DNA from 3 places in the Streptomyces sp. NBC_00846 genome. Region 3 is predicted to be linked to each of the others. Evidence: predicted binding sites of a transcription regulator. Region 3 holds the regulator's gene; each other region holds the start of a gene.

Region 1 (2,267 bases), 2.0 Mb from region 3:
CAAGACCACCGTTGATGGCGATCTGCTTGAGCGGGGCCTCCAGCGCCAGCTTGACGGCGTTGGCGCCGGTCGCCTCGTCACCCGAGAGCTCCAGCTTCTCGAAGACGGCCGAGGCCTGGAGCAGAGCCACGCCACCACCGGCGACGATGCCCTCCTCGACGGCGGCCTTGGCGTTGCGCACCGCGTCCTCGATGCGGTGCTTGCGCTCCTTGAGCTCGACCTCGGTCGCGGCACCGGCCTTGATGACGGCCACGCCGCCGGCCAGCTTCGCGAGGCGCTCCTGGAGCTTCTCGCGGTCGTAGTCCGAGTCGGAGTTCTCGATCTCGGCACGGATCTGGTTGACGCGACCCTGGACCTGGTCGGTGTCACCGGCGCCGTCGACGATCGTCGTCTCGTCCTTGGTGATGACGACCTTGCGGGCGCGGCCGAGCAGGTCGAGACCGGCGTTCTCCAGCTTGAGGCCGACCTCCTCGGAGATGACGGTGCCACCGGTGAGGATGGCGATGTCGCCGAGCATGGCCTTGCGGCGGTCACCGAAGCCCGGGGCCTTGACGGCGACGGACTTGAAGGTGCCACGGATCTTGTTGACGACCAGGGTCGACAGGGCCTCGCCCTCGACGTCCTCGGCGATGATCAGCAGCGGCTTGCCGGACTGCATGACCTTCTCCAGCAGCGGAAGGAGGTCCTTCACGTTGCTGACCTTGGAGTTCACGATCAGGATGTACGGGTCGTCGAGCGACGACTCCATGCGCTCCATGTCCGTGGCGAAGTACGCCGAGATGTAGCCCTTGTCGAAGCGCATACCCTCGGTGAGCTCCAGCTCCAGACCGAAGGTCTGGGACTCCTCGACGGTGATGACGCCTTCCTTGCCGACCTTGTCCATGGCCTCGGCGATGAGCTCGCCGATCTGGGTGTCGGCGGCGGAGATGGAGGCGGTCGAAGCGATCTGCTCCTTGGTCTCCACGTCCTTGGCCTGCTCCAGGAGGGCGGCGGAGACGGCCTCGACGGCCTTCTCGATGCCCCGCTTGAGAGCCATCGGGTTGGCACCCGCGGCGACGTTGCGCAGGCCCTCGCGGACGAGAGCCTGGGCGAGAACGGTGGCGGTGGTCGTACCGTCGCCGGCGACGTCGTCCGTCTTCTTGGCGACCTCCTTGACCAGCTCCGCACCGATCTTCTCGTACGGGTCCTCCAGCTCGATCTCCTTGGCGATGGACACACCATCGTTGGTGATCGTGGGGGCGCCCCACTTCTTCTCAAGGACGACGTTGCGACCCTTGGGGCCAAGGGTGACCTTGACGGCGTCGGCGAGCTGGTTCATGCCGCGCTCGAGACCGCGCCGGGCCTCCTCGTCGAACGCGATGATCTTGGCCATGTGAAGTGGTCCTCCCGGACAGGGGTGGATTGCTCCGGACCGAGTGGCGCCCGCGACGGACGGCCTGCCTGACCGGTGGTTCCTTGCCCCACCGGACCTGCGGGCCTCACCGGCCCGGTCCAAGTTCTGTCACTCTCACCTGGAGAGTGCTAACGCCAATGATTAGCACTCGACCCTCGAGAGTGCAAGCGTCCGCCTCGGGATGTGGACAATGACGACCATGCTCGGACGGCCCCGTACGCACGGACGCGCGGCGCACGGACACGCGAACGCGCGGAGGGTCCGTACCCCTGGGGTACGGACCCTCCGTGCGTGAGTAGTGTCGTTGGCCGACCGCGTCGAGCTCAGCCGACGGCGAGCTTGACCATGTCCGCCTGCGGCCCCTTCTGGCCCTGCGAGATCTCGAATTCAACTCGCTGACCCTCTTCGAGGGTGCGGTACCCGTCCATCTGGATCGCGCTGTAGTGGACGAAAACATCCGCACCACCGTCGACCGCGATGAAGCCGTACCCCTTCTCCGCGTTGAACCACTTGACGGTGCCCTGAGCCATGCCTAACTCCCCTATTACTGGCCCTTGCACAGGACCGCACTTCGCGGACCCGGGTCAGAACTCACCCTCCGACAGGAGAGGGTGCGTGCGCCGGAACGCGTCGACCGCGGCCGAATGTATCTGCCCAACTGCCCTCTGCAACAGGTCAATCGGACGAGAAATCTGGGCAGCACCGAACGCCCGAATATGAGGAATTCATGAGATTCCAGGGCAAGTCGGGCCGGGCAAAGGTGACTTATGGCACAAGGAGATCGAGCACTTTGGCTACTTCTTGTCGCGACCCGGCGCATTCTCATATGCGGGCGGCACGGGCAACTGGGGGGACTTCCCACACTGTACCGCGC
Region 2 (2,267 bases), 870 kb from region 3:
GCTGGGCGGCCCTGCTGGGCGCGGCACCGGGCCGCGAGGCTTCACCGTTGCTGTCCACCGCGGCCGCGTTCGAATCGGTGACGGACGAGTTCACCTTCGTCATCGGCCCGGTGCTCGCCACCGCACTGTGCACGGGGGTGCACCCGGCGGCAGGCCTGATCACGGAGGCCGGCCTGACCCTGGTCGGCGGACTGCTCTTCGCCGCGCAGCGCCGCACCCAGCCCGCGGTGCGCAACGCCGCGCCCGGCACCTCCCGGCGGCACGCGTCCGCACTGTCCGTACCGGGTGTCCGGGTGCTCGCGGTGGCCTTCCTGGGGATCGGCGCGGTCTTCGGCGGCATGCAGGTCTCGCTGACCGCCTTCGCCGAGGAGATCGGCCGGCCGGGGGCGAACGGCCTGCTGTACGGGGTCTTCGCGGCCGGCAACATGCTGGCCGGTATCGCCTGTGGCGCCATCGCCTGGAAGATCGGACCGCGGCGGCGGCTGATCGTCGGGTACGCGGCGCTGACCCTGACCGCGTCCGGACTGTGGGCGGTGCACTCCGTGCCGCTGCTGGCCGGGCTCGGACTGCTGGTCGGGCTGTCCATCGCCCCGGCCCTGATCAGCGGCTACACGTTGGTGGAGGCATTGGTTCCGGACTCCGCCCGGACCGAGGCGTTCACCTGGCTGACGGGCTCGGTCGCCCTCGGCCAGGCGGCTGCGGTGACGGTCGCCGGACGGCTCGCGGACGTCCACGGCGCGAGCACCGGTTTCGTCGTGCCACTGGTCGGGACCGTACTCGCACTGGTCATACTCGTCGCGCTGCGTTCGAGGCTGGCACCGGCCCGCGCGACCGTCACGGCCGCGCGTGGTGCGGTTCGCCGCGATGCTGTCACGGCCGGAGAATGACGATTCCCGCGCTCGAATCACTCGAATTTCATGGGAACCGCGGAAGCCACTGGAACGACTGGAACCGCGGAGTCGGCGGGATGCGCCGGTGTGACTCATACGGACTCCTGCGGGCTCGGGCGCCGCATGATGTGGCAGCCTTCTCACCCGGGCCGACGGCCCTCACGACGGCCGAACCCTGACCGCTGCCCACCGGGCAGGTGACAGACGTTACTGCAGACAGCGGCCCGCAGCAGTTACCATGGACGACTGTTAGCACTCATCGAGTGAGAGTGCCAGGAGGAAGACAAGTGCCGACCTATCAGTACCAGTGCACCGAATGCGGCGAGGGCCTCGAGGCGGTGCAGAAGTTCACCGATGATGCCCTGACCGTGTGCCCGAGCTGCGAAGGACGCCTGAAGAAGGTGTTCTCGGCGGTAGGCATTGTCTTCAAGGGTTCCGGTTTCTACCGGAACGACAGCCGTGGCTCCTCGTCGAGCAGCGCGTCGTCCTCGGCGAAGGCGACCGGTTCCGATTCGTCGTCGACGGGGTCGGACGCGAAGTCGTCCGCCTCCTCCTCGGCTGCCGCGTCCTCGTCGTCGTCCTCTTCTTCGACTTCGACGTCTTCTTCGTCCTCTTCGTCCTCGACGAGTGGTACGTCGGCCGCCTGACCCGCACCGCACCTCCCCGGGGACCCCGCCGATCCGTTCGGCGGGGTCCCCGGCGTTTTTCAGCGCCGCTACTGTGATCGCATGGCGAACGCAGAGATCGGTGTCATCGGCGGCTCGGGCCTGTACTCCTTCCTGGAGGACGTCACGGAGCTGCGTGTGGACACCCCGTACGGACAGCCGAGCGACTCCCTCTTCCTGGGCGAGGTCGGCGGCCGCCGGGTCGCCTTCCTTCCCCGCCACGGACGCGGCCACCATCTGCCGCCGCACCGCATCAACTACCGGGCCAACATGTGGGCGCTGCGTTCCGTCGGCGTACGACAGGTACTCGGCCCGTGCGCGGTGGGCGGACTGCGTCCGGAGTACGGACCGGGCACGCTGCTCGTACCCGACCAGATGGTGGACCGCACCAAGGCTCGTACGCAGACGTTCTACGACGGGGAGATCCGGGCCGATGGCGCGGAGTCGAATGTCCTGCATCTGGGCTTCGCCGACCCGTACTGCCCCGAGGGGCGCAGGGCCGCGCTGACGGCGGCTCGCGCGAAGCGCTGGGAGCCGGTGGACGGCGGGACGCTGGTGGTCGTCGAGGGGCCGCGCTTCTCGACCCGGGCGGAGTCGCGCTGGCATGCGGCGATGGGCTGGTCGGTGGTCGGGATGACGGGGCACCCGGAGGCGATCCTCGCCCGTGAACTGGGCCTCTGCTACACGACGATGACGCTGGTGACGGACCTGG
Region 3 (2,267 bases):
TGGTGGTGCCGAACGCGGCCTCGGCGAGATCGATCTCCAGCCGGATCATCGCGTCCTGGCCGCGCCGGGTACGCGAACGTGGCCCGCGCTGCGACGACGTACCGAAGAACGCGTCCATGATGTCGGAGAAGTTGCCGAAGCCACCCTGTCCGAATCCGCCGGCGCCACCGCCGCCGGAGGCGGACAGCGGGTCGCCGCCGAGGTCGTAGACCTGCTTCTTCTGCGCGTCCGACAACACCTCGTAGGCGGCGTTGATCTCCTTGAACCGCTCCTGGGTCTTCGGATCGGGGTTCACATCCGGATGCAGCTCGCGAGCGAGCCGCCGGAATGCCTTCTTGATCTCGTCCTGAGATGCGTCGCGGCGCACGCCGAGTACGGCGTAGTAGTCCGTGGCCACTTACGACTCCGCCAGGATCTGTCCGACGTAACGTGCCACTGCGCGTACCGCTCCCATCGTTCCGGGGTAGTCCATGCGGGTCGGTCCGACCACGCCGAGTTTGGCGACTGCTTCGTCGCCCGAACCGTAGCCGACCGCGACGACGGACGTGGAGTTGAGCCCCTCGTGGGCGTTCTCGTGCCCGATTCGTACGGTCATGCCCGAGTCCTTGGCCTCGCCGAGCAGCTTCAGCAGCACGACCTGCTCCTCCAGTGCCTCCAGCACCGGCCGGATCATCACAGGAAAGTCGTGCCCGAAGCGGGTGAGGTTGGAGGTGCCGCCGATCATCAGCCGCTCCTCCGTCTCCTCGACGAGGGTTTCGAGCAGGGTGGAGAGCACGGTGGAGACCGTTCCCCGGTCCTCGCTCTCGAATGAGTCCGGCAGATCCTGCACCAGTTGCGGGACATCCGCGAAGCGGCGCCCGACGACCCGGCTGTTGAGCCGGGCCCGCAGATCGGCGAGCGACGTCTCACCGAACGGGGCGGGACAGTCGATCATGCGCTGTTCGACCCGGCCGGTGTCCGTGATCAGCACGAGCATCAGCCGGGCGGACGCCAGCGACAGCAGTTCCACATGCCGCACCGTGGACCGGGTCAGCGAGGGGTACTGCACGATGGCGACCTGCCGGGTCAGCTGCGCGAGCAGCCGTACGGTACGGCCCACGACGTCGTCGAGGTCGACCGCGCCGTCGAGGAAGTTGTGAATGGCTCGGCGTTCCGGCGACGAGAGGGGCTTGACGCCCGCGAGCTTGTCGACGAAGAGCCGGTAGCCCTTGTCCGTCGGGATGCGTCCCGCACTGGTGTGGGGCTGGGCGATGAAGCCCTCGTCCTCCAGCACCGCCATGTCGTTGCGGACGGTGGCCGGGGAGACCCCCAGCTTGTGCCGCTCGGTGAGCGCCTTGGAACCCACGGGCTCCTCGGTGCCGACATAGTCCTGGACGATGGCGCGCAGCACTTCGAGTCTGCGTTCGCTGAGCATCGCGCACACCTCCAGCTGTGTTCCTCGTGGTTCTCGGGCCGTTCCTGGGTCATTCCCGGGAATCCGCCTGGCACTCTGTCGTCGCGAGTGCCAGCAATCCCCCGGCCAGTGTACGGCGGCCGAGTGGGGGCCTAGCAAGGGCGACCGGCCACGCCACCCCGAGACCGCGCAGGTCGTTGCCGATAGCGTCGCTGTATGGATGCCTTTTGGGAAGAGTTCGGCTGGGAGCGACTCGGTCACGGAATGGGCCGCCGGCGCCTTCCCGGATGGGACGCGACCGTCGCACTGGTGGTCGGAGCGGAGGGAGTTCTGCTCTACGACACCGGATCGACACTCCGCGAAGGCGCCGAAGTACGGGCTCAGGCACAGGCCCTGCTCGGCCGGAAGGTGACGCATATCGCACTCAGCCACCCGCACTTCGACCATGTGCTGGGCACCGCGGCGTTCTCCGGCGCCCAGGTGTACGGGGCGGTCGGCATGGCGGGCCTGCTGACGTCCGGGGCGGACTCCCTGTACGCCTCCGCGGTACGCCACGGGGTGTCCGAGCACGACGCGGCGGAGGCCACCGGTGTCGTGGTGGCGCCGCACCACGAGGTGTGCGGTGAGTGGACGCTCGATCTGGGGGGCGGCCGCCAGGTGCTGCTGGCGAACGTGGGCCCCGCCCACAGCGGCCACGACCTGGCCGTGCTCGTGCCCGGCTCCCCCGCGGTGGTGCTCTGCGGGGACCTGGTCGAGGAGTCCGGTGAACCGCAGGCGGGCCGGGACGCGGTCCCGTCGCGCTGGCCGGCCGCGCTGGACCGGCTGCTGGAACTCGGGGGCGAGGACGCGGTGTACGTGCCGGGGCACGGGGCGG

The links. The regulator HrcA, encoded in region 3, represses chaperone genes, less so after heat shock. The targets are predictions, from matches to a motif close to TTNGCACTCNGNNNNNCNGAGTGCNAA.
Region 1: groL (chaperonin GroEL) is a predicted target of HrcA. The motif match lies at 1,535-1,561, and genes of this name have one in related genera.
Region 2: OG936_RS14000 (FmdB family zinc ribbon protein) is a predicted target of HrcA. The motif match lies at 1,140-1,166, and genes of this name have one in related genera.

The regions. Positions count from the first base shown of each region.
Region 1 is NZ_CP108846.1:4,223,328-4,225,594, reverse strand. Features, by position in the region: gene groL (chaperonin GroEL) at 1-1,372, opposite strand, end outside; gene OG936_RS19470 (cold-shock protein) at 1,717-1,923, opposite strand.
Region 2 is NZ_CP108846.1:3,041,791-3,044,057, forward strand. Features, by position in the region: gene OG936_RS13995 (MFS transporter) at 1-887, shown strand, start outside; gene OG936_RS14000 (FmdB family zinc ribbon protein) at 1,178-1,537, shown strand; gene OG936_RS14005 (S-methyl-5'-thioadenosine phosphorylase) at 1,619-2,267, shown strand, end outside.
Region 3 is NZ_CP108846.1:2,176,595-2,178,861, forward strand. Features, by position in the region: gene dnaJ (molecular chaperone DnaJ) at 1-397, opposite strand, end outside; gene hrcA (heat-inducible transcriptional repressor HrcA) at 398-1,414, opposite strand; gene OG936_RS10110 (MBL fold metallo-hydrolase) at 1,610-2,267, shown strand, end outside.